Undibacterium parvum: one gene and its partners. The protein of the gene in region 2 binds, or shares a complex with, the protein of the main gene of each other region. Links are inferred from orthologs where the notes say so. Each region holds a gene or a part of one and is shown on either strand. Other genes may lie near its edges. The genes, in order: scpB, EJN92_RS20825 and smc.

What was found.
Region 1: EJN92_RS20825 (region 2) and scpB share a complex: the UniProt entries of both Bacillus subtilis proteins name them as parts of the cohesin-like complex. The link is inferred for Undibacterium parvum from one-to-one orthologs.
Region 3: the proteins of EJN92_RS20825 (region 2) and smc are in contact, whole or in part, in a crystal structure (PDB 3ZGX), measured with the Bacillus subtilis proteins. The link is inferred for Undibacterium parvum from one-to-one orthologs.

The regions. Positions count from the first base shown.
Region 1 is NZ_CP034464.1:686,764-690,004, reverse strand. What follows is about bases 1-2,756. They hold scpB (SMC-Scp complex subunit ScpB), read left to right. Parts: upstream 1-841; coding sequence 842-1,672; downstream 1,673-2,756. Other genes in these bases: EJN92_RS03030 (pseudouridine synthase), read left to right, coding at 1,672-2,756; EJN92_RS03045 (NUDIX hydrolase), read right to left, coding at 1-311. Outside these bases: more of EJN92_RS03030, read left to right, coding at 2,757-3,241. UniProt on the Bacillus subtilis protein: Participates in chromosomal partition during cell division. May act via the formation of a condensin-like complex containing Smc and ScpA that pull DNA away from mid-cell into both cell halves.
Region 2 is NZ_CP034464.1:4,779,293-4,790,334, forward strand. Bases 4,983-7,928 are described here. They hold EJN92_RS20825 (segregation and condensation protein A), read left to right. Parts: upstream 4,983-6,004; coding sequence 6,005-6,853; downstream 6,854-7,928. Other genes in these bases: EJN92_RS20815 (LOG family protein), read left to right, coding at 4,983-5,524; EJN92_RS20820 (DUF3460 family protein), read left to right, coding at 5,776-5,985; panC (pantoate--beta-alanine ligase), read left to right, coding at 6,900-7,751; EJN92_RS20835 (cobalamin-binding protein), read left to right, coding at 7,751-7,928. Outside these bases: EJN92_RS20785 (acetolactate synthase 3 catalytic subunit), read right to left, coding at 1-1,269; EJN92_RS20790 (RNA polymerase sigma factor), read left to right, coding at 1,834-2,403; EJN92_RS20795 (DUF3619 family protein), read left to right, coding at 2,400-2,816; EJN92_RS20800 (DUF3106 domain-containing protein), read left to right, coding at 2,819-3,532; EJN92_RS20805 (RDD family protein), read left to right, coding at 3,536-4,048; EJN92_RS20810 (TetR/AcrR family transcriptional regulator), read left to right, coding at 4,262-4,930; more of EJN92_RS20815, read left to right, coding at 4,943-4,982; more of EJN92_RS20835, read left to right, coding at 7,929-8,638; EJN92_RS20840 (M90 family metallopeptidase), read right to left, coding at 8,641-9,465; EamA family transporter RarD, read left to right, coding at 9,672-10,547; EJN92_RS20850 (hypothetical protein), read right to left, coding at 10,595-11,038. UniProt on the Bacillus subtilis protein: Participates in chromosomal partition during cell division. May act via the formation of a condensin-like complex containing Smc and ScpB that pull DNA away from mid-cell into both cell halves.
Region 3 is NZ_CP034464.1:4,477,220-4,489,364, forward strand. What follows is about bases 4,441-8,489. They hold smc (chromosome segregation protein SMC), read left to right. Parts: upstream 4,441-4,764; coding sequence 4,765-8,289; downstream 8,290-8,489. Other genes in these bases: EJN92_RS19550 (cell division protein ZipA C-terminal FtsZ-binding domain-containing protein), read left to right, coding at 8,286-8,489. In the rest of the region: dapE (succinyl-diaminopimelate desuccinylase), read right to left, coding at 1-683; EJN92_RS19525 (ArsC family reductase), read right to left, coding at 680-1,072; EJN92_RS19530 (PilT/PilU family type 4a pilus ATPase), read right to left, coding at 1,078-2,214; dapD (2,3,4,5-tetrahydropyridine-2,6-dicarboxylate N-succinyltransferase), read right to left, coding at 2,273-3,100; dapC (succinyldiaminopimelate transaminase), read right to left, coding at 3,153-4,373; more of EJN92_RS19550, read left to right, coding at 8,490-9,356; NAD-dependent DNA ligase LigA, read left to right, coding at 9,361-11,430; def (peptide deformylase), read left to right, coding at 11,488-12,021. UniProt on the Bacillus subtilis protein: Required for chromosome condensation and partitioning.

The DNA of each region.
Region 1 (3,241 bases), 4.1 Mb from region 2 along the record:
AATAATTCATGCAGGGCGATGTTTGCACCGGCTTCTTCTTCGGTTTCCCTTTGCGCTGCCTGACTGGTGGTTTCGTCGTTCTCCATGAAGCCAGCTGGCAGCGTCCAATAACCATAGCGTGGTTGTATGGCGCGCTTGCATAATAGTATCTTGATCGCGCCATCTTGCTCCCATACCGGGATTGATCCCACTACCAGTTTGGGATTTTGATAGTGGATGGTCTTGCATGCCGTGCAAACGTGGCGTTCACGGGTATCGTCAGCCGGTATTTCAAGAACGATGGGGGCGGCGCATTCGGGACAAAATTTCATGGTGCGTGATGGTGGCGAAAGGGAGGCCTAAAGTGTAGCACTGGTTCGCAGCAAGTCTGGAGAATCTAAGTTCTACATTGATTACTCCACTCGCTAATATCTCGCAATGTGATAAAGCATTTGCGCAAAGCAGCAAATTCATGTATAGTTCTACTTATCAGACGCGGGGTGGAGCAGTCTGGCAGCTCGTCGGGCTCATAACCCGAAGGTCGTAGGTTCAAATCCTGCCCCCGCAACCAGTTTCATTAAAAAAGCCACGTATTAACGTGGCTTTTTTATTACTCGCACGTATATAATTTTATCTATATCGAAATTCTGGACTACAATCTAGTATCTACTAAATTGATCGACTGTCTTTTTTAATTGTTTGCGCTTATGTATGTGCTAGGCAAACCTTAGTGACAGACTGATCCCTGAGCATGCACGTGTATGGTGCGCTGCAAAAATTAAAGAGCTGGTGTGGGCTGATAGTGCTACTTTCAGTCTGTTGCTACGTCGTGAGATCAAAAACATCTGTGTAAAGAGTTTGCATGAATACAGCTGAGGCCAAGCGAGTCCTCGAAACCGCACTGCTATGCGCGCATGAGCCACTGAGCATACATTCCTTGAAAAAGTTATTTCAAGATGAGGATGGTCAGGGAGTTGCAGTTGGTGCGGATACGATTAAATCCATGTTGGAAGATCTGCGTGGCGATTGGTCGGATAAGGGTATTGAATTGGTTGGCTTATCGACCGGTTGGCGCTTTCAAAGTCGACCGGAAATGCGCGCTTATATCGATAGATTGAATCCAGAAAAACCACCCAAGTATTCTAGGGCAACCTTAGAAACATTGGCAATTATTACTTATCGCCAGCCAGTGACGCGCGGTGATATAGAAGAAATTCGTGGCGTGACTGTCGCCTCTCAGATGATTAAGACTCTGGAAGATCGCGGTTGGATAGAGAGCGTTGGTCATAGGGATGTGCCGGGTCGACCGGCTTTGTTTGCGACGACCAAACAATTTTTGTCTGATCTCGGTTTGGCATCGCTGGATCAGTTGCCGCCTTTGCAGCAAATAGGTCAAGAAAATTCAGTTGAGAAATCTGCTTCTGAACTTGGTGCCTTGGTAGTGAATATGTTTGACGAGCAAGGGCAAAGTCCCAGCCTTGACTCTAGTGACAAAATAACGGTGCAGGGGATAGCGGGCGATTTGCTTGCTGATCCTGCTCCTATGCAAATTGATGCGGAAATTGAAATTGCGACAGCCAATGATGTACTTGAGGATGACGTTGCGATGATAGCTGCACCAAATAATGAATTGATGTCAGAGGCGGATAATAATGCCGATGTGTCTACTCATCTCAACTCAGAATCAAGATAATGAACACAAATAATTCAGATGAAGTAAAAGCCGATGTTGCAACGAACTCGGATGATGGTGTTGCTGGTAAGCCAGCAAAGCGCGCTGTTAGAGGGCCGCGCAATCTGCGTAGGGCGCCCAATCGTGAGGATGCCTCCGAGTCTGTCGCCGCAGCAGCGTCGCCTTTAGATGCGGCTTCAATCCCTGCGCCTGAAAAGAAGGCGCGACAACCAAGGCAGGCGCGACCTAAGTCTATTGCGCCTGATGCGCCGGAGTTGGGTGCGGTTTCGTCAGATGTGGTCGTGAGTGAGGTGCGCGCTCGTGTGCCAAGGGCGAGACCTGAATCTGCAGGCGCTGATGCGGCAGCTCCATCCGAATTTCAACGTGGTGAGCGTGGTCGTTCTAATGAGACTCGCAATCGTCCAGTGTACGGTGAAAAAAATGCTTCGCGACCTGCAACTGGCCCTAGGTCGCGACCAGCATCTGGGGTAGCTGGTGCTCGTAAGGATGCTCGTTCCTCGGTCAACAATGCTGATGATGTTTTTTCTTTCGTTACTTCTGACGCGTTTGATGTCAATGCTGAAGATAGGCACGATAAGACGCGCCATGTTAAACCGGTTAGGCGTGATCTGACCGCGGATGATGATGCGCCTAAGTTGCATAAGGTCTTGGCTGAGGCGGGTTTGGGTTCCCGTCGCGAGATGGAAGAGTTGATTGTGGCTGGGCGTGTGTCGGTTAACTCCGAGCCTGCTCACATCGGTCAGCGCATTTTGCCTAACGATCAAGTTAAAATTAACGGTAAATTAATTCAGCGCAAGGTAAGTAGTAAGCCGCCGCGCGTACTGGTGTATCACAAGCCTGCTGGTGAGATAGTGAGTACTAGCGATCCTGAGGGACGTCAGTCGGTCTTCGAGAGCTTGCCTAAAATGAAGGTCGGCAAGTGGCTCGCGGTTGGTCGTTTGGATTACAACACTGAGGGCTTGTTGTTGTTTACAACCTCAGGAGATTTGGCTAACCGATTGATGCATCCGCGCTACGGCATTGAACGTGAATACGCAGTGCGCACGCTGGGTGAGTTGGAGGAAGGGATGCGTCAGAAGTTGTTGGCCGGCGTGGAGTTGGAAGATGGAATGGCGCAATTCTCTAAAATCGCCGATGGCGGTGGTGAAGGTGTGAATAAGTGGTATCGCGTGATCATTGGCGAAGGTCGTAATCGTGAGGTGCGTCGTATGTTTGAGGCGGTTGGTTTGACGGTGTCGCGTTTGATACGAACACGCTATGGCGTAATGACTTTGCCATCTGGCCTTAAGCGCGGTCGTTGGGATGAGTTGGGTGAGGATGCGGTGCGTAGTTTGCTGAAGGTTAGTGGGCTCGAAAAAACTTCCAGCGATAAGTCTGATTCTAAGGCTAGGGGTAATCGTCAGACAGGTAATGTTGCTCGCAATGTGAATCCTTTTGATAAGCCGGTTGGGCGTCCTTACGACAAGCCACAAGGGAAGACTTTTGGATCTGCGCCGCGCGGTGAATATGGCAACTCGCGTAATGCTTCTGGTAATGAGCGCAATGGTAATTCGACTGGAAATGACGCCG
Region 2 (11,042 bases):
CATCGTGCCTAGTCCACCGGAGTTGATCCAGCGCCGTGGCTTATCAAAGCGGTAGTATTGTGCTGCCCACATCTGATGCTGACCGACGTCGGAAGTAACAAAGGCATCGCCCTTGGTGATTTCCCACACTTTTTGCACTACCGATTGTGGCTTGATCAAATCAGGCGAAGTGGCAAATTTGAGGCAATCACGTTCCCGCCACTGATTAATTTGCTTCCACCATTCAGCTAATGATTTTGGGTTTGGTTTGAGTTCTGTAGCATTTAATTGCGACAAAAATTCTACCAACACATCCTTCACATTGCCAACGATAGGAATATCAACTTTGACGCGTTTAGAGATCGACGAAGGGTCGATATCGATATGGATAATTTTACGAGGATGCGACGCAAAATGCTTAGGATTGCCAATCACCCTATCGTCAAAGCGTGCACCAATTGCGATCAACACGTCGCAATGTTGCATCGCCATGTTGGCTTCATAAGTACCATGCATGCCAGGCATACCAACAAATTTATCGTCAGATGCACGATAAGCCCCCAAACCCATTAAGGTATTTGTGCACGGAAAACCTAATTGATCGACCAATTTATTCAGTTCTGGCGCAGCATTCGCCAGGATCACACCACCACCGGTGTAGATCATAGGACGCTCAGCTTGCAGCAATAATTGAACGGCCTTACGAATTTGGCCAGAGTGACCTTTATCGACAGGCTTATACGAGCGCATCTCGACTTCTTTTGGATACTCGTAGGTAGTTTTATGGTTGCTGATATCTTTGGGGATATCGATCAGTACTGGGCCAGGGCGACCAGTGGTCGCAATAAAAAACGCTTTTTTGACTGTCGCCGCCAGATCTCTGACGTCTTTCACCAAAAAATTATGTTTTACACAGGGCCGTGTAATACCTACCGTATCACATTCTTGAAAAGCATCTTGACCGATAGCATGACTAGGAACTTGACCTGAAATGATCACCATAGGAATTGAATCCATATAGGCTGTCGCTAGACCAGTTACGGCATTCGTTACACCGGGACCAGAGGTCACCAACGCCACGCCAACTTTTTGAGAAGATCGGGAATAAGCATCGGCAGCGTGAATCGCAGCCTGCTCATGACGAACAAGAATATGTTGAAACTTGTCCTGATTGTAAATTGCGTCGTAGATATAGAGTACCGCACCGCCCGGATATCCGAACACATGCTCAACACCCTCTTCGGCCAGACATTTAACTAAAATTTCTGCGCCTGTAAATTCTGAACTCATAATAAGTATTCCTTTCAAGGTCCATAGGAGATTGATCGGATGTTCTTTCCTAGCGAAACTGTAATACCAAGCGCTCAGCTGACATCCCTTTTTGTGCGGTCACGCCATCCTTTGTACATCCGTTGGACATAGTTCCAGATTGCGCTTAAAGGCGACTCGTTCAGTCAGTTTACAAGCTTGGCTACAACATGTTTCTCACACTTGTGGCATGGGTTAGAACAAACAGCTAATGAAAGCGAACCAGCTGAAATTAGCATTATGAGCTAAATCAAACCGATTTTTTTGCTCCAAGATCTTGGAGCGAAGTCGTACGGTACTGCGTTGCAGCAATTTGGTCAAGAAAAATTCGCTATTAGCTTGCATAAAATAAGCACCCACGGCTTAGCCCAAATAAAAAGTTAAGACATCTAAGAATAATTTTGCTAGCATTGGCGAAATTTTTACATTAGCGACTATTTGATAAGTAGTACAAGCACAGGTCGACTCAAAAAAGATCGGCTTTCTTTAAAAGATTTCCGTATTAAAACAAAGAACACTTTAGATCTCGGATACGAACGCCAACTCATGGCTACAGACAAAGAATTAGGAAGTTTTCTGGAAGGTGTCGAACGCCGCGCCTTCAAACATGCCCTTTATATGGTTCGCAACGAGGAGTCATCACTGGACATCGTCCAGGAAGCGATGATAAAACTTGCGGAAAAATATGGCGACAAGCCAGCGGCCGAATTACCCATGCTTTTTCAGCGTATATTGCAAAACACCATATTAGATTTTTTCAGAAGAGAAAAAGTTCGAAACACTTGGGTTAGTTTATTTTCGAATATTGCTCCAAACAATCAAGACGATGATAATTTTGATCTACTAGAAAACTTCGCATCGGAAGAAGGCTCTGAGGCCGCAGAATCAGTTGCCGACAAGCTAGAACGAGAACAAATATTGAATATTATTGATGAGGAAATAAAAAAACTTCCTACGCGTCAACGAGAAGCCTTCCTCATGCGTTATTGGGAGGACATGGATGTGGCAGAAACGGCCACCGCAATGGGATGCTCCGAAGGTAGTGTAAAAACACATTGCTCAAGAGCTACGCACGCATTAGCCGCATCGCTTAAAGCAAAAGGAATACGTTTATGAACCACACAAAAGATACCCACGATCTCGAGTTCGCCTACAAAGTAAGGCGAGCCCTGAACGAATCAGCTGAAAACATCCCAAATTCTGCACTAGAGCGCCTAGCCAGTGCACGTAAAATTGCATTGTCTAAGAAAAAACAAGCCGCTCCTGTAGCTGTGCGTTCTTTTAGTGGCGTGCTAGCGGGTAATTCTGGATTCTCGTTTCAAGGTCCAAGTTCTTTAATCGGTAAGCTGGGGATTGCGTTTCCATTGTTAGTATTGGTAATCGGACTTTTTGGGATTTATGAATACGAACAACAACAAAGAATTACTGACCTGGCGGAGATCGATGTAGCGGTACTTGTGGACGAGTTGCCTCCTGATGCGTATCTTGATACCGGTTTTCGCGCCTTCTTGAATAAGTCTGAGGAATAAACGTGCGTTTTCCCGCTCTGAATTTAAGCATTAAGTTACAACTATTTCTTTTTTCATTGTTAGTGACAGGCACCTCTACGGTGCTTGCCACTAATGGTCTGCCCGCAGCTACGGCATTGCAGAAGCCAACTACGCCGAACTCAACTACGGTTGCAAGCAAACCGCTTTGGGCATCACTCTCTCCACAACAAAAATTAGCTTTATCCCCGTTATCAGCGGAGTGGGACAAAATCGATGAGGTTCGCAAGAAAAAATGGTTGGAAATAGCTGCAAAATACCCAAACATGAAACCAGATGAGCAAACTCGAGTACAAGAACGTATTCGTGACTGGGTAAAACTGAGCCCCGAGCAACGCATGCAGGCGAGGGAAAATTTCGCTCAAACCACACAGATAAAACCCGAACAAAAATCAGCGCAGTGGCAACAATACCAGCAACTTAGTGAAGAACAAAAAAAACAGTTGGCGAACGAAGTCAGTAGCAAGAAAAGCATTACGAATATTCCATCCGAATCGCAAAGGGTAGTCAAACCTTTAGCGCCCATTCGCGTTGGCCCACCACCTACGGCCAAGTCTAGTCCGAAACCAGTGCCATCACCTCTAGCCACACCTATCGTGGAAACTGCCTCAACAGGCGAGCAAAGCACTCCGACCTCGACTCCAACACCTCCTGCAACAACAAACAGCGCTGCGGCCTCTCAAGCCGCTTCCAAATAAGCATTGAAAAAACCATCATTATCACTCTCAGCCCCGAAAATCGGCACTCGATTAATCTGCATGTTGTATGAAGCCGTGCTGCTATTTGGCGTCGCATTTATTGCGACACTGCTGTTTGATGTTACGACACAAAACAGTACAACGCCCACACTTAGATACGCTAGAGAATTTTGGTTATTTCTTATTTTCGGCGTCTATTTTATTTACTTTTGGTGTCGCACCGGCCAAACCTTGGCGATGAAAACCTGGCACATTCGCGTCATCGATAGTGAAAGGTCCAAGCTCCCCATCATTAAAGCTATTGTGCGTTATTGCCTTGCTTGGATGTGGTTCATACCAGGGCTGGCGATTGCTTACCAGTTTGAACTTAAGAACTGGAGCAGCATCGTCGCAGTTCTTGTAGGGGCCATCGCCTGGGCAATTACAGCGAACTTTGATCAAGATAAGCAATTCCTACATGATAAATTGGCGAAGACACGTTTAATCATCGACAATGCGACATCCGCGGAAAAATAATCAGATGAAACACTCTAAAAACGCCAATCCAGCCACCGTAGTTTTTTTGCATTTTTAGCATAAAATGTTATCCTATAGAAATAGCAATCTGCCAGCGCTGAAATATACTCGTATTTGCTCATGGCCTTGTCCACTTCCACCCGCTAACGCGAGCTTGATTTTAAGATTTTCACTTTTGAATTAAGACGCGATAGATTGATAAAGAGAATAGACATGCAACACAAAGCTCCTCGTCGCACCAGAGAACGCATACTTGAACTGTCACTGAGGTTATTCAACGAATTTGGCGAGCCAAATATCACCACGACAGTGATCGCCGAAGAAATGAATATCTCCCCAGGTAATCTCTACTATCATTTCAGAAACAAAGATGATATCGTTAATTCGATTTTCGTACAGTTCGATGCTGAAATTAATAAAAAACTCGCTTTCCCAGAGGGACGCAAGGCCAATATCCAGGATATTTGGACTTACCTTCACCTTACTTTCGAGCTAGTGTGGCGTTACCGATTTTTCTATCGCGACTTAAATGACTTACTTTCTCGCAACCGCAAGCTAGAATTAAATTTCAAACAGATCTTGAGCCACAAAACAAAAGTTGCCTCAGAGTTGTGCATAGGATTGAGATTAGACGGTGAATTTGAAGGAACTGATATGGATATTGACGCTTTGGCGACCAATATCGTCGTAGTTGCCACCTATTGGCTTTCGTATGAGTATGTTAGAAATCCAAGAAAATATACTGAATTGCAAACAATGTCCGATTCACTGGCGCGCGGTTGCTATCAAGTGATCGTGCTTATTAGCCCATATTTGCGCGGCGAGACCAAAACGGCATTTGAGAAACTTTCTCAAGAATATTTGCAAAAATTACCTCAGTAATAAAATTTCCAAATGAAGTCCATTTGCGTATATTGCGGCTCGTCGCCGGGTGCATCTGAAATTTATGCTTCAGGTGCGCGCGACTTGGCAAGAGTCCTAGTCGCGCATCAAATTTCTTTGGTGTATGGTGGTGGCAGTATAGGCTTAATGGGAATACTCGCCGATGAAGTTCTGCGACTTGGTGGTCATGTTATCGGTGTGATACCGAAAGCCTTGATGGATAAAGAGCTTGGGCACACGCAGTTAAGCAAACTTCACATCGTTCAGAACATGCATCAACGCAAGGCATTAATGTCTGAATTATCCGATGGTTTCATTGCGCTCCCAGGAGGCATAGGAACACTGGAAGAGTTATTTGAAATGTTCACTTGGCTACAATTAGGCATACACAACAAACCCTTAGGAATACTCAATATCAACGGTTTTTACGACCAATTGATAGAGTTTTTAAAGCACACGGTAAAAACAAAATTTCTTGCATCTGAACAATTGGATTTACTCATCAAGGAAACTGATCCCGAATTATTGTTGCAAAGTTTAAGTAATTTTCACTATACCCAGATCAAAAAAGGCTTACATCTGAAAGACAGTTAGTGCGTGACAAACCACCCAAGCGTACCCACTCAGCCCGCCCTATTAATGTATTACATTCAGCAAAACGGCCATTAAAATATCACTGAATCTACTACATTATCCCGATATGAATCCTTTCATTTTACGCATTCTCCACAACTTGTTGAGTTCATCAGAAAACAATATGTCTGTTATTCAGCCACAAGCACTGATTTGATGTATTTACAGAGTAAAATGCGGCTTCAAATCTTCTTTTCAGTGTTTATCAAATCATGAAATTTTCTAAGCAATTTCAATTGTACGAATCCGAAGCCACGCTCTTCATAAATCAATTGAAGCAAAACAACGCACACCTAGAACAAAATCAACGTGAAGGTCGCGCCCTCCTTTGGGATAAAGCCCCACTCGATCTAGACACGCAAAAACGCAATGATGCTAGCCGCCTAGAGCAACCAGCTTACGTTTACCAATCCAAAATCTAAGCGCTAAGAGTTAGCCAAGATGCAAACCTTGCCGGCAATCGACTTGCCTTTAATAGGTGAGAAAGACAGTACGCCAGATACTGTCGATGGTTTGGCATTTGCAAAGCTATATGGCGAGCCATTATTTAAACTACCAAATGACCTATATATTCCACCCGATGCTCTAGAAGTATTTCTCGAAGCATTCGAAGGACCTTTGGATCTGCTGTTGTATTTGATACGCAAACAAAATTTCAATATCCTCGACATTCCAATGGCGCAAGTCACCTTGCAATATTTAACTTACGTCGAGCAGATTCGAAAGAGCAATCTTGAACTGGCAGCGGAATATTTACTGATGGCAGCAATGCTGATAGAAATAAAATCACGCATGCTCTTACCGAGTAAAAAAAGCACCGCCGGAGACGAGGTTGATGATCCACGTGCAGCACTGGTACGTCGATTATTGGAATACGAGCAAATGAAATTGGCGGCCTACGACCTCAACACCATTCCACAGCTAGGTCGTGATTTTCTCCATTCTCAAGTTTTTATTGAGCAAAATACAGTACTACATTGGCCAGAAGTTGAAATTGCCGATCTACAAGCTGCATGGGCAGATGTTATCAAGCGGGCGACCTTGGTGGCTCATCATAAAATTAGTCGAGAAGAACTCTCGGTACGTGCTCACATGAGTAGTATCTTACGTCGCTTGCAGTCCAGCAAATTTGTGGAGTTCTGTGACTTGTTCGACACAAGTAAAGGCGCGCCGGTTTTAGTGGTGAATTTTGTCGCCTTACTCGAACTAGCGAAAGAAACGCTGATCGAGATCACCCAGGCTGAAGCCTTTGCCCCTATTTATGTTCGCTTAGCTTACTCCCCAAACTGAAGCATTTCTATTTAAGTTTCAGGTTTCTAATCCATAAAAGTTTTACATGAAAATAATTTCCTCAATCGAAGAACTACGTGATCAATTGCGTGGTCAGTTACGTACTGCATTTGTTCCTACCATGGGCAATTTGCATGAAGGTCATCTCTCTTTAATGCGCCTAGCCAGAAGACATGGCGATCCTGTCGTTGCGTCGATTTTTGTTAATCGATTGCAGTTTGGACCAAACGAAGATTTTGATAAGTATCCGCGTAGCTTTCAAGCTGACGTAGAAAAACTCGAAAAAGAAGGCGTGTATGTCTTGTTTGCGCCGACCGAGAAAGATCTCTATCCTGAGCCGCAAGAATATAGGGTGCAACCGCCGGATCAATTGGGAAACACGCTCGAAGGAGAGTTTCGCCCGGGATTTTTCACCGGGGTCACCACCGTCGTATTGAAATTATTCTCATGTGTGCAACCCAAGGTTGCCGTGTTTGGAAAAAAAGATTATCAGCAATTGATGATCATCCGCAATATGTCGAAACAGTTTGCCCTACCTACGGAAATCATCGCGGCTGAGACTTGGCGCGCAGATGACGGTCTGGCACTCTCCTCGCGCAACGGTTATCTATCAGAGGCCGAGCGCAAAGAAGCACCCGTCTTGTACCAGACGCTGAATGAAGTGGCCGCGGATGTGCGTAATGCCAGAGAAAACGGCAACTTGAATTTACTCGCAATTGAGCAAAAAGCTATGAACAAGCTCGCTCAGCGTCACTGGAACCCCGATTACGTCTCGATTCGTAAGCGCGATGATCTTCAGCCCCCCTCGGCCGCCGATCTGGAAAAAAATGCAGAACTGGTAGTCTTGACTGCGGCAAAACTTGGCAATACTCGTTTGATCGACAATTTGGAAATTTAATGCAAAAAGTCTTTTGCTTCAGCCTGCTGCTATTAAGTCTATTTTCAGCGACAAATAGTTCATCAGCCAGCGTATCGGTGCAAGATGACGCTAAGCACATAATAAAGTTAGCGACTCCAGCGAAGCGCATCATTAGCCTGGCACCGCACGCAACAGAGTTACTGTTTGAAGCGGGCGCCAGGCACTTGATAGTGGGCGTCAGCGATTACAGCGACTATCCAGAGGCCGCAAAAAAAATTACTCCCATAGGCAATATTTTCGCCCTAGATCTGGAGAGATTAATCAGGCTAAAACCAGATTTAATCGTGGTCTGGGGCACAGGCAACGCTAAACTGATTGTAGACAAACTTCGCGGGCTTAAAATCCCGGTCTTCGAGAGTGAACCGCGTAGTTTCGAAATGCTTGCCAGCTCTTTAGAGCGCCTATCTATCTTGACTGGGCTTGATGAAACCGGAGTTGCTGCGGCGAATAGATTTCGAAATCGCCTAGAGCTACTTCGTAGTACTTACGCGCTTAAACCTTCTGAAAAAAAACTCAGCGTTTTTTACCAAGTGTGGGGCAAGCCCTTAATGACATTAAATAACCAGCATTTGGTCTCTTCGGCGATCAGCCTATGTGGTGGAGTAAATATTTTTGGCGACCTCAAAGACCTTAGTCCCAGCGTTACGATAGAGGCCGTGTTGGCAGCAGATCCCCAAGTGATAATCACCACCAGTGGAGAACAACAAGATAATCTGTCAAATTGGCTGCAATTTAATAAATTATCCGCTGTCAGCAAAGCAAACCTTTACACAATTAAAGGTGATTGGTTAAATCGTGCCGGCCCGAGGGTACTTGATGGCACAGAGGAACTTTGCAAAAACTTAAAAACCGCGAGAACGAAGTGAGCTTAATTCCAGTGGCGTGGATCGACCTGGTAATAGGCTCTGACCTGCTCAAATAGTTCTGGATGAAAACGCGCTAAATCCATACTTTTCTCAAAAAACGCCTCGGTAACAACCGCAAAAAACTCTGCAGGATTACTTGCCCCATAATGATCGAGAACGCTAAATTGATTAGTTGCGGCTGCGCTCTTCAATGCCTCAAATTCGATAGAGAAAATTTGAGACCAACGTCGATAACTCTCTCGGTTTGATAAATACGGTACACCATTACTCGCACCTGTCTCACTATCGAGCTGATGCGCAAACTCATGTAAAACCACATCATGCCCGTCAGACAATTGGGTTGATGTTATTGCGTCGTTTCGCACATGATCCCATGCCAGAATGACTCTTCCATCACTCCAAGATTCGCCAGACAAAGTTTGATTGGCATGCGTGACCCCACCGCCCAGACCAGTTTCTACGCGCGGGGCCACGAATGCCGTGGGATAAACCAAAACAAATTTCAAACCTGGATAAACGGCAGTCGGACGATTCAACAATAACATACAGGCCTTGGCGGCTATCGTTACCCTGATCTCGTCAGTAATAACTTGCCCGCCACAACCCACAAATTTTTTTTGATGTAAAAATTGTTTAATCAGTCGTTTTAATTGCAACTGCAAATCAACTGGCATCCTAGAATAGACAGGCAGATTTCGCCTTAATATTTTCGAAAATTGAGATGGAAAAGCATGAGCAATAGCACGTCGCAAGCGATATCCTGGCCAAAATACGCATATACCTATTCCTATCGAGAGTAGCAACAGCAGCGCCATTATTGGTTCCATTATATGTCCAGACTTACAGTTCACTTCACTTTAAGTAAGTCAGCTTTGGTGCGACAGAACGACAAAACAGCACCGCGCCGCTCTTTGCTTACATCCAATAATTGGGGCTTAAAACTAGAATATCAATAATAATCCGGCACTCAGCAGACTATTCCGATAACTGAGATAATATCAATTCTTTTAATGCAATTTTTTAATGGAATTAAATGCGCAAAGGAATACTCTACGCCACAGTGTGCTACTCAGCCTGGGGTCTATTTCCAATCTACTTTAAAGCCCTGCATGAAATTTCTCCAATAGAAATCCTGCTCTACAGGATGTTATTTTCTTTAGTCTTTTTACTTGCTATTTTAAGCTGGCGTAATCAATGGGCATGGGTGCGACTAGTGCTTCGCACGCCAAAATTGATAGCAGGCTTCGGCGCAAGCGCGCTACTACTCTCGATTAACTGGTTCATTTACATCTGGGCGATTAACAATGGAAGAGTAATCGACGCTAGCCTCGGATATTTCATCACCCCCTTAGTGAGCGTGCTACTTGGCTATGCGTTCCTACATGAGCGATTGCCGCGCTTACAAAGTGTGGCACTAGGTTTCGCCGCTGCTGGCGTCGCGTGGTTGGCATGGCAAACCGGTCATCCACCCTGGATAGGCTTAGCACTTGCACTGTCTTTTGGTACTTACGGCCTACTAAGAAAAACCGCGGCCCTAGGCGCATTGGAAGGATTATCCCTGGAAACAGCCCTGCTCTTTCCGTTTGCACTAGGCTATTTACTTTGGCTAAGCGATCAAGGTCAAACCAGCTACCTAACAAGTAGCGATAGCGCCCGCTGGTTATTATTGGCGGCGGGCCCTATCACCGCCATTCCCCTACTCCTATTTGCCACAGCTGCCAGACGCATTCCTATGGCGACCCTAGGCGTCTTACAATACATTTCACCCACGATACAATTGATACTCGGTGTCTATCTCTATAATGAATCGTTTGGTTCAGCACGACTCATGGGCTTTCTTGCAATATGGCTAGGCTTAGCGCTGTATTCTTTCGAAGGTATTAGAAATACGTATTTAGCGAGAAAATGAACTCGTCACGACAGCAAGAAACACGGCATGTCGATTAAAAAACTGCCTTAAGCGAAGTCGCGTATCCATAAGTTAGCTTCATCCAAATTATCAAAAATGGCGAAGGGCCAATCGAGCGCACTATAATTTTTAATCGCTACTGGCCGCATGAAGGCCAGTCCTTCCAGATGCGCAGGGATAACATAGGCGGTCGCCTTATGCGCCAGACCCGCCCCTTTTAACATTTTCAACAGCTCCGCATGACCCACCATCACCTCGGGTGACGCCAATACGCTGCCTGAAAATTCGACAATTTCGGTGAATGGCCCTTGTCCGACATGGCTACTGAGAAATTCCCCCTCAAGTGCCACCAAAGCATTCATTAATTCCAGATTAAATGGCCCACAAGCTTGTACCGAAATAGTCTTGCCTCGCAAGGCCATATCTACCCGTCCATGTTGCTTGAAAGCGCCTTGCGCATGTTGCACGGTACTGTTTTTTACGGTTTTCATTCCA
Region 3 (12,145 bases), 300 kb from region 2 along the record:
GGCAGGTAATAGTCATTGCCCTGATCCCACACCTCAGCAACTAGTTCAGCCATCGCAGGTGCGGCCAAATGGATAGGGTTTTTTGCCAGCTGCGGATAGGCGATATGGCCTTGTACACCTTTGATCGTCAACTTGCCTGACATGGTGCCACGGCGGCCATTCTTGATGGTGTCACCCAATAGGTCGACCGAGGTTGGCTCGCCGACGATGCAATAATCAATTTGCTCGCCACGCTCCTTGAGTAAGTTGCAAACGATCACAGTGCCGTCGGTAGCCGGACCTTCTTCATCGCTGGTAATCAGAAATCCAATTGATCCATTATGATCAGGCTGTTCGGCAATGAATTCTTCGCATGCCACCACAAAGGCGGCAACCGAGGTTTTCATGTCGGCCGCGCCTCGGCCAAATAATTTGCCATCTCTATGGGTAGGAGCGAATGGGGCAGATTGCCATTGCTCGACCGGGCCAGTAGGCACCACGTCGGTGTGCCCGGCAAATACCAGTAATGGCTGAGTACTGCCCTTGCGCGCCCATAGATTGGTGACTTCACCGGATTGTATAGTCTCGCAGATAAAGCCTAAAGGTTCGAGCAAAGCGATTAAGGTGTTTTGGCACCCCTTGTCTTCAGGAGTGACCGAGTCAAGTGCAATCAATTGCTCGGTCAGTGCTAGTGTTTTACTCATGGTCTCATGTTAAAAATAGAGTGATATTGTGCCGGCGAAAAACCGACGCTAATGCTTTGGATTCCATTGTTTTCACCTGACGTCACGTGCAACACCGGACGCTTAATTAAGGACGGTGATGCCAGCATCAGGGAAATGGCCTGTTCGGTATCTGTGGCGCTCGCTTTTTGCTCATCGCTCAATGCGCGCCAAGTCGTGCCCTTGCGATTAATCAGAACATCGAGTCCGACTTGCGTGAGCCACTGTTCGACCGTGCTGCGATCGAGTCCGTTCTTCTTAAAATCATGGAACACAAAATCGCCTTGATGTTCTTGTAGCCAGACCCGTGCTTTCTTTACTGTGTCGCAATTGGGAATTCCATAGAGCGTGATTTGCTGCGTACTTTGCATAGTTCTTACATGTTCAGAGTAAATTCGGTGAATGATGCCTCATCAGTTTTTTCTGGCTCAGGCTCTGCTTCCACAGGTGCTTGCACTACTTCGTTATTGAGTAGCCATAGCAAATTATTCGCTGAATCTGCATTGGCCAAACCTTCTTCCTGGCTGATTAAGCCATCTTTGATCAGTTGCATTAAAGCGCGCTCGAAAGTCTGTGAGCCTGGCGACAGACTTTTTTCGATTGCCTCTTTAATTTGAAAAATGTCGCCTTGTTCTATCAACTCAGCGACGTAACGCGTGTTAAGCATGATTTCAACCGCAGCACAGCGCCCACCGTCCGTCGATTTCACTAAACGCTGCGAAATAATGGCGCGTATCGAAGAGGATAAATCGAGTAGCAATGCGCCGCGATTTTCCATAGGGAAAAAGCTGATGATGCGATTCAAGGCCTGATAACTATTATTTGCATGCAAAGTGGCAAGTACCAAATGGCCAGATTGGGCATAGGCAATCGCCGCCAACATGGTGTCAAGGTCTCGAATCTCACCGATCAAGATGCAATCTGGGGCTTGCCGCAGCGAGTTCCTGAGGGCGGTTTTTAAGCTTTCGGAATCGGTACCTATCTCGCGCTGATTAACGATCGATTTTTTGCTCTTAAACAAATACTCAATCGGGTCTTCCAGTGTCAAAATATGCCCGGTTCGCACTTCATTGCGATAATCAAGCATAGACGCGATCGTGGTTGACTTACCCGAACCAGTGGCGCCAACCAATAAAATCAGGCCGCGTTTTTCCATGATTAACTCTGTCAGTACCGGCGGCAAATTGAGTGTATTTAATGCCGGGATATGTCCCGGCACAAAACGAAATACTGCCGATATAGAACCACGCTGACGAAATGCTGATAAACGGAAACGGCCTATGCCTGGTGCGCCGATACCGACATTGAGCTCATTGTCTCGCTCCAAAATTTCCATGTGCTCGGGCGAGACAACCTCATTGAGTAGCGAGAGTATCCCCGCCTGATCAAGTTTTTGCTGATTGATAGGCAAAAGATTGCCATTGAGTTTGAGATGGATAGGAGAATTGATGGCGAAAAACATGTCAGATGCATGTTTTTCTTTCATTAACTGAAATAAGCGATCCATGGCCATAATGTTTTCCTATCCTATTTTTTCAAACTAAATACTGTGGTTGCAGAGAGTCTGTCGCTTATACGCCGCGCAGTAGTTCATTGATACTGGTTTTAGAGCGAGTCTGTGCATCAACGCGTTTTACAATGACCGCACAATACAGGCTGTATTTGCCATCTGCAGACGGCAAATTACCAGACACCACTACTGAACCCGATGGAATGCGGCCGTAACTGACTTCACCAGTAGCTCTATCGTAAATTTTAGTCGATTGTCCAATGTAGACGCCCATAGAAATTACGGAATTCTCTTCTACGATAACTCCTTCGACTACCTCAGAACGGGCACCGATAAAGCAATTGTCTTCAATGATGGTTGGGTTCGCTTGCATAGGTTCCAATACGCCACCGATACCAACACCACCAGATAAATGGACGTTCTTACCAATTTGCGCGCAAGAGCCAACGGTGGCCCAAGTATCGACCATAGCGCCTTCATCGACGTAAGCACCGATGTTGACATAGGACGGCATCAGAACTACATTTTTAGCGATGAAACTGCCGCGACGGGCAACTGCCGGTGGTACCACGCGAAAGCCACCGCGGGCGAAATCTTCGGCAGTGTAATTGGCAAATTTAGTCGGGACTTTGTCGTAGAACTGCATGTGCTCGCCTGATGGCATGACGATGTTATCTTCGAGACGAAATGAAAGTAAAACAGCTTTTTTAATCCATTGATTAACTTGCCATGCGCCGTCTATTTTTTGCGCTACGCGCAAAATGCCACTGTCTAACTGTGTAAGTACGTGGGCGACGGTTTCACGCAATTCTGCTGGTGCGGATTTTGGTGAGAAATTGGCGCGATCTACCCAAGCTTGATCGATAATTTGCTGTAATTGTTGTGTCATATATGTAGTCAACTAAAAAATTAAATGAAATGGTTTTGAATTCTAAATTGCTTTATTTTGCAGCTAAATTTTTGGTGAAGGCCACTATGCGTTGCGCCGCTTCCATGCACTCTTCTACTTCAGCCACAAGGGCCATACGTATGCGATTTTCGCCCGGATTGATGCCATGCGCATCGCGTGCTAAATAGCTGCCCGGCAGTACCGTCACATTAAACTCTTGATACAGTCTTCTAGCGAACTCGGTATCCGAAATAGTCACTAGTTTATCGACTCTGGCCCACAGATAAAAAGCCGCATCGGGTAGCTTAACATCAAGCACTTCCTGGAGTAAGGGCGTGACCTGAGCAAACTTCTTGACGTAAAGCGCGCGATTTTCCTGCACGTGCTGCTCGTCGTTCCATGCGGCAATAGATGCCGATTGTATACTAGGACACATGGCACTGCCATGATAAGTCCGATATAAAAGGAATTGTTTAATGATCGCCGCATCGCCAGCCACAAAACCCGAACGCATACCAGGGACATTAGAGCGCTTGGAGAGGCTAGATAGTGTTATCAAACGTGGGTAGTTGTCGCGCCCAAGCATACGTGCAGCCTGCAAACTGCCCAAAGGTGCCTCATCATTGAAATAAATCTCTGAGTAACATTCGTCCGCGGCGATCACAAAACCATAGCGATCAGATAAAAGGAAAAGCTCCTCCCAGTCCTGTAGATTTAATACGGCACCGGTTGGATTGCCAGGAGAGCAGATATACAGCAGTTGCACCCGCTGCCAGATTTCTTCTGGAATGCTTTGATAGTCGGGTGCGAAATTGCGTGCCGGATCAGCATTCGCGAAATACGGCTCGGCGCCCGCCAAATACGCAGCGCCTTCATAGATTTGATAAAAGGGATTAGGGCACAGAACCAAAGGCGTCCCGTGCTGATTTTTATTTGGGTCGATTATCGTCTGAGCCAAAGAAAACAGGGCTTCGCGCGAACCGTTGACCGGTAAAATTTCGGTAGCTGGGTTCAAAGCAGGAATGCCATAGCGACGCGCCAGCCAGGCTGAAATAGCCTGTCGCAGACCATCTATACCAGCAGTGGACGGGTAACTCGCCAAGCCATCTAAGTGTTCAGTGAGGGCATTTCGAATAAACGAGGGGGTAGGGTGCTTGGGCTCGCCCAAGCCTAGGCTAATCGCTTTGTAGGCGGGATTTGGGGTAATCCCGGCGAACAGTTGTTTGAGTTTTTCAAACGGATAGGGTTGCAGTTTATTGAGAAAAGGATTCACTGAAGGCTTCAATAAGGAGTTCACTGCAAGAGCAAGAACAATTGTTGATTAAGAATAAGTGGAAATAAAAAACAAGATCTGGCAATCGATAATCATGGCTCGCCATTTGTGGTAGCAGCACTCTTATCTTTTTAGGGGGTATTTATCGTATTATACCGCCTCCGTAGCAGTGAAGCTGCTTAGCTAGAAGTTTGCTCGAAGTTTTTTAGATGCGCTTAAAAAGCGTCGAAAATGAAAAATCATAGGCTTCAAAATGATATGATACTTATGCTTATTACTAGCTTCAGCTGATTCAAAACGCCTAAATGCTAGCGGCAACAAGCTTGAATATCTGAAATATTGAGATGACTTTTTCTGACATCTATTTTAAAAGACCATAAATCTAAATAACGTGCGCTTATCTTCTCTTAAATTATCCGGATTCAAGTCCTTTGTGGATGCCACCAATTTTCAGGTGCCAGGACAGTTAGTCGGCGTGGTCGGTCCGAATGGTTGCGGTAAATCGAATATTATTGATGCGGTGCGTTGGGTTTTGGGTGAGTCAAAAGCTTCAGAATTGCGCGGCGAATCGATGCAAGACGTTATTTTCAACGGATCTACTCATAGAAAACCGGCAGGGCGCGCCTCGGTTGAGCTAGTTTTTGACAATAGTTTGGGTAAGGCAGCGGGGCAATGGGGACAATATGCGGAGATCGCCGTTAAACGCACTTTAACCAGAGACGGCACCTCTACCTATTACATCAATGGTCAACCGGTACGTCGACGTGACATTCAGGATATTTTTCTAGGTACAGGCTTAGGTCCGCGCGCGTACGCGATCATTGGTCAGGGTATGATTTCGCGGATCATTGAAGCCAGACCAGAAGAATTACGTATTTTCCTGGAGGAAGCGGCTGGCGTTTCACGCTATAAAGAACGGCGTCGAGAAACTGAGAATCGCATACAAGATACCAATGAGAACCTGGTTAGGGTAGAGGATATTTTGCGCGAGCTCAATGCCAATCTGGAAAAGCTTGAGGCGCAAGCGGCTGTTGCAAATAAATATCATTCTTTGCAGTCAGATCAGGAAGAGAAGCAGAAACTGCTTTGGCTACTGCGTAAGAAAGAGGCTGCATCTGAACAGCAAAAATATTTCGCTGAAATTGAAAAATCGCAGCTAGACCTGGAAGAGCAAACTGCCAAACTGCGCCATGTGGAGCTGGAGCTGGATCACATGCGTCAGGCGCATTATGCTGTTGGCGACAAGATGCATCAGGCTCAAGGCCACCTATACCAGACCAATGCGGAAATTGGCAGTCTCGAAGCTGAAATTAAATTTGTAATTGAATCGCGTAGTCGCCTGCAGGCCCAACTAGCCTCCTTAACCGCGCAGCGTGATCACTGGCAGCGTCAGGGTGAGCAGTTTCACGAAGATTTGGCGGAAATAGAGATCCAGGTGGAAGAGCTAGCCTTGCGTTCTGAACAAGCACAGGAAATCGCTCAACGGCACAACGATAAATTGCCGGAATTAGAGCAAATCTGGCGCAGCGCCCAAGTTAAAACTACCGAGTCGCGCGCTAAAATCATGCAATGCCAGCAGCAGATAGAGTTAGAGTCTGCACAGCAACGCAATGCATCGAGTATCTTAAATACACTTGCCGCAAGACGCGAACGTTTAGCGCAAGAGAAACAAAGCTTGGCCCTGCCAGATACTTCGCATTTGCAAAATATGGCAATGCAGGTCGAAGAAAAGAAACAGTCGCTGGAAGAGGCGACTATGCAATTAGAAGAAGCTCAAGAACGTCTACCGCAACTGGAAGAAGAGCGACGCGCAGCGCAGCAGCAAACCAATCAAGACGCGGCGCAGTTTGCCCAACTTGATGCGCGCCTGATGGCTTTGAAATCAATGCAAGAAAAGGTGCAGAGCCAAGGCAAGGTGCAACCGTGGTTAGAGAAGCACGAATTGGCCAGTCTACCCAAGTTATGGAAAAAATTGCATATTCAAGCTGGCTGGGAATCTGCCTTGGAAGCCATACTCAGGGAACGCACCAGCGCATTGGAAGTATCCAATTTAGATTGGGCGAAGGCTTTTTTTAACGACGCGCCGCCAGCTAAATTGGCACTGTACTCGCCTGTCATTACCGCTAATCCTTTTGTTCCTGAACCGGGTCTACGTGCTTTAGTCGATCTCTTGCAACTCAATGAAGCTGGCTTGCGTAGCCTGATGAATGACTGGTTGCATCAAGTGTATATCGCGGAAGACCTTAGTGCTGCCTTTGCTGAGCGCGCAAAGTTGCCGCTAGGTGCCTGCTTCATTACCAGGCAGGGGCATATCATTAGTCAAACCAGCGTGCGTTTTTTTGCTGCAGATTCTGAACAAGATGGGGTGTTGGCACGTCAACAGGAAATCGAAAATGTAGGCAAGCAATGCCGCGCTCAGCAATTATTGGCCGATGAGGGGCGGACCCGCGTGGTGCGCGCAGAGTCCTTGCACACTCAAGCTAGTTCATCTTTGCAAGAATTGAGGCAAAGAGTGGCGAGTCTGACGCAATCGCTGCATGCGCAGCAAATTGAGTTGATGAAGCTCACGGAAGTGCAAGAGCGTTTCAATCAAAGGAGTACTCAAATATCCAGCGATTTGGCAGAGATAGCCGCGCAGGAAAGTGATCAGCAGCAAGCCAGAGCTGAATCGGAAGAAAAATTCGAAACGCTTGATATGGAATTGGCTGAGTTACAGGAAACCCATGAGGATGGTCAAACCTTGTATCTCGAAAACGAGCAAAAACTCAATGATGCACGCTTGCGTTTGCGCGATCTGGAATTGGCTGCGCAGGAGATCGCTTTCGCCGAAAAAACCCAGCGCAACAAAATCGATGAACTCAAGCGCAGCAGCGCCACCGCGGTAGAGCAGGCCGGACAATTGTTTGCGACTATGCAGCAAGGCAAGCTAGAACTGGAGTCTATGGATGATCAGGCTGCCTTAACCGGGCTGCAATCGCTACTGGATAAGCGCAGTGATCAAGAACGGGTTTTGGCCGATGCACGGCATGAACTTGATCAGTTGACTCAAAAACTGCGTCAGAGTGAAGACGCCAAAATGCAGCTGGAACGTAGCTTCCAGCCACAACGTGAACGTATCATGGAGTTGCAACTCAAAGAGCAGGCCGCCCGACTTAATCAGGAACAATACGCGGAACAATTAGCTAATTTTGAAGTTGATGAAGCCGCTTTAGAATTGAAGCTTCATGCAGAAATGAAGGCGTCCTATTTGCAGGGTGAGCTGACGCGATTAACGAATGCAATTGCCGCGCTTGGCGCAGTGAATATGGCAGCTCTGGATGAATTGCAGCAAGCCAAGGAAAGAAAAACTTTTCTTGATGCGCAGTTTGCCGATTTGACCGAAGCCATTACGACACTGCAAGACGCGATTCATAAGATTGATATAGAAACCCGCGATCTGCTGCAAGACACCTTTGATAAGGTAAACCACCATTTTGCTGAACTGTTTCCGATTTTATTCGGAGGAGGGCAGGCGAAATTGATCATGACAGGTGACGAAATACTTGATTCAGGTGTACAGGTGATGGCGCAACCTCCAGGCAAGAAAAACGCTACTATCCATTTGCTTTCTGGTGGCGAAAAAGCCCTGACAGCAACCGCCTTGGTGTTTTCTATGTTCCAATTAAATCCGGCACCATTTTGCCTGTTGGATGAGGTCGATGCGCCTTTGGATGATTCTAATACGGAACGATTCTGTAATATGGTAAAACGTATGGCTAAGAACACACAATTTTTGTTTATCTCTCACAATAAAATTGCGATGGAAATGGCGCAGCAGTTGATAGGCGTCACCATGCAAGAACAGGGAGTTTCTCGTATCGTTGCGGTGGATATGGAATCTGCCGCACATTTAGTCGGTGAGGTACAGGCAGCATGACAGATTTTCAATTAGGTTTAGTGGCGATGGGCGGCACCTTTGTAGTTGGTGTGCTTATATTTAACAAGTGGCAGGAATATAAAGCGAAAAAAAGTGTGGATCAGGCCTTTTCTGGCTCACATGACGACGTTTTGATGAATGCCGATCTAGCATCGGCTCCATCCGAAGTCCATGTGCGACACGAACCCCATATGGAGCAAGATGTAAACGCAGAACAAGAACCTGGTGAGCCGGTTTCCCGCGCAACAGCACAGCCAACTACGCGCCAAGAAAAAGACTTGGCAGTTGATGAACTGATCGATTGCATCATCCCCTTAGAATTCGATGCGCCTATGCGCGGCGAGAAACTCCTCGCTGAAATCAGCTCTTTGCGCTACGTAGGTAAAAAGCCGGTGCATTTTATTGGTTTGGGTCACGACGGTGAACGCGAAGAAATCGCGCATGGCGGGGTCTTCACTGCCTTGTTTGCAGGTGTGCGCATGGTGAGTCGGGCCGGCCCTTTGAACGAACTCGAATATTCTGAATTTGTCAGTAAATTGCGCGAGATCGCTGATAGATTGAATGCCCATTCAGACATACCCGACATGAATCAAGTCATGGCGACGGCGCGAGATTTGCATCAATTCGTATCCGAACATGATGCACAGTTAAGCGTAAATATCTTATCCAACGGTGCACCTTGGGCAATTAATACTTTACTGGCGGCTTTAGAGAAGCAAGGTTTCGATGTGCGACCTGATGGGCGTTTGGTCATGCCTGATGGTGATGGTGGCGTACTATTTAGTTTATCGACCAATGTCAGCATGAGCGAAAGTCTCACTTCACGTTTGACCTTATTACTCGACGTCCCATGCGTGGCGCCAGATAGAGATGGCTTTGGTGCTATGTCGGCCTGTGCCAGATCACTGTCGGCGAGGTTGGGCGGCACCGTCGTGGATGATGGGAATCAAGCAATCTCGAAAGCCGCACTCGATGAAATCGCTGAGCAAGTCAGTGAATTCTATACTGCAATGGCAGAGTCGCAGATACCGGCCGGTTCTGTACGCGCACAACGTTTGTTCAGTTAGCCGTATGCAAGATGATTTTTTTAAGGCATCCGAAACTGCCGATGAGTTATTCAGTAAGCTTACTATTCGCGCCGAGTATTTGCGCCAGGAAATAAATCGCCATGCGCATGCCTATTACGTCGCAGATGCGCCGCTAGTCCCAGACGCGCATTACGATGCGCTGTTCTTAGAACTGCAGACATTAGAAGCGCAGCATCCTGAGTTAATTACCAAAGATACGCCGACACAACGTGTCGGTGGCATAGCATTGCCAGAATTTAGTCAAGTGCAACATGCGGTGCCTATGCTGTCTTTGAATAATGGCTTTGAGGCGGACGATATTTTGGCCTTCGATAAACGCGCCAAAGAGGGTTTGGCGACGTCAGAAGAGCTGGAATATGCGATAGATTTAAAATTCGATGGCTTAGCCATTAATTTGCGTTACATCGATGGTGTGTTTAGCCAAGCCGCAACACGTGGCGACGGGTATACCGGCGAAGATGTGACCGAGAATATTCGCACCATACGCAGTATTCCACTGCGTCTCAATACCGCACATCCGCCAGCAGTCTTGGATGTGCGTGGTGAAGTGTTGATGTTTAAAGCGGACTTCGATCGCTTAAATCAGCGTCAACGCGACGCTGGCGCCAAAGAATTTGCTAATCCACGCAATGCGGCGGCGGGTAGTTTGCGTCAACTAGATTCTAAGATTACCTCGCAACGCAGTCTGAGTTTTTTTGCCTATGGGATAGGCGCGCTTGGAGCTGCCGACTTACCTGCATCACATCGCGATTTACTCGACTGGTATCGTACTTTGGGCATCCCTGTGTGCGAGGAAAATGCGGTGGTCCGCGGCGCCTCTGGCTTGCTAGCGTTTTATGAACAGGTCCAGCAAAAACGCAGTGCCTTAGCTTACGAGATCGATGGGGTGGTGTACAAAGTTAATGCGTTTTCAGAGCAGGGAAAGTTGGGGTTCGTTTCTAGGGCACCACGCTTTGCGATTGCGCATAAATTCCCGGCGCAAGAAGCCTTAACCACGGTCTTGGATATTGAGGTGCAAGTCGGTAGAACTGGTGCGATCACGCCTGTGGCTAGACTGGCTCCAGTGTTTGTCGGCGGTGTCACGGTGACCAATGCGACCTTGCATAATGAAGAAGAAATACTCAGAAAAGACATACGCATAGGCGACACCGTGAGCGTTCGACGGGCTGGAGATGTCATTCCTGAAGTAGTCGCAAGTATCCTCGATAGTCGCCCCGCACATGCAACGATGTTTGTCATGCCAACAGTCTGTCCTATCTGTGGATCGGCTATCGTCAAGCTTGAAGATGAGGCCATCGCTCGCTGTTCGGGTGGCTGGCTTAAATGTGCCGCCCAAAAGAAGGGGGCTTTGTTTCATTTTGCCTCGCGCAAAGCGATGAACATCGATGGTGTGGGCGAGCAATTGATAGAGCAATTGGTAGACAAACAGTTGGTCACAACTGCTGCTGATCTGTATAAATTGGATACTGCCAGCTTGTTCAAAATGGACAGAATGGCAGAGAAGTCGGCTGCAAATATTCTGGCGGCACTAGAAAATTCGAAATTGACTAGCCTGGGCCGCTTTATTTATGCATTAGGCATACGCCACGTTGGTGAGACGACGGCAAAAGATCTTGCACTTAGTTTTGCCGATATTGATAAGCTCATGGCTGCCAACGAAGAGCAATTATTGAATGTTCCTGAAGTTGGTCCGGTGGTGGCAAAGTCGCTTTTGCTATTTTTCTCAGATCAGCAAAATGTGGACATCGTCAGGCAATTAATTGCCTCTGGCGTGCATTGGCCGACAGTCACTCCAACCAATGATAGTAACTTGCCCTTATTAGGCAAAACCTTGGTCTTAACCGGTAGCTTACCGAATTTAAGTCGCGAGCAAGCGAGCGGATTGATAGAGAAAAACGGCGGAAAAGTGGCAGGCTCGGTGTCAAAAAAAACCAGTTATGTGGTCGCTGGTGATGATGCTGGTAGTAAGCTAGTAAAGGCAAGAGAACTAAATATCAGTGTATTGACAGAAGCCGAGTTGCTGCTGCTCTGCAGTCCAGCATTAGAGGAGTAATATGCCACTGCTTTACTGTATATCTTTTAACCTCGTTAAGCTCGGAAAGTAATTATTATGATCTATCCAATACTGAAAATGGGCGATGCGCGGCTGCTGCGAGTGGCGCAGCCTGTTTTGGAATTCAATACGCCAGAGTTATTGGCATTGATCGCAGATATGTTCGAAACTATGGAACATGCCAGCGGCGCCGGTTTAGCTGCGCCACAAATTGGAGTGGATTTACGCCTGGTTATTTTTGGTTTTAAGAATAATCAACGCTACCCAGATGCGCCTACTGTCCCTGAAACTGTCTTAATTAATCCTGTGCTGACGCCGCTGTCGGAAGAGATCGATGAGGCTTGGGAAGGCTGTCTTTCTGTGCCTGGCATGCGCGGCTTGGTGCCACGTTGGAGTAAATTACGCTACCAGGGATTTAATCAGTACGGCGAGAGTATCTGCCGTGATGTCGATGGGTTTCATTCTCGGGTGGTACAGCATGAATGTGATCATCTCGATGGCAAGTTATACCCTATGCGTATCAGAGACTTAAGCCAATTTGGCTACACCGAAGTGCTATTTCCTGAGATGGACCCTAATCAAGACGATTAGGGCAAATTAGCGTTTTCCGCAACAGGAAATAGGACTCGTGAAAGTTTGTGCTTAAGCAGCACACTTAATACGAGTCACTGTGAGCCGATTGATGTGAGCTACTGATGTGGACTACTGAAACAGA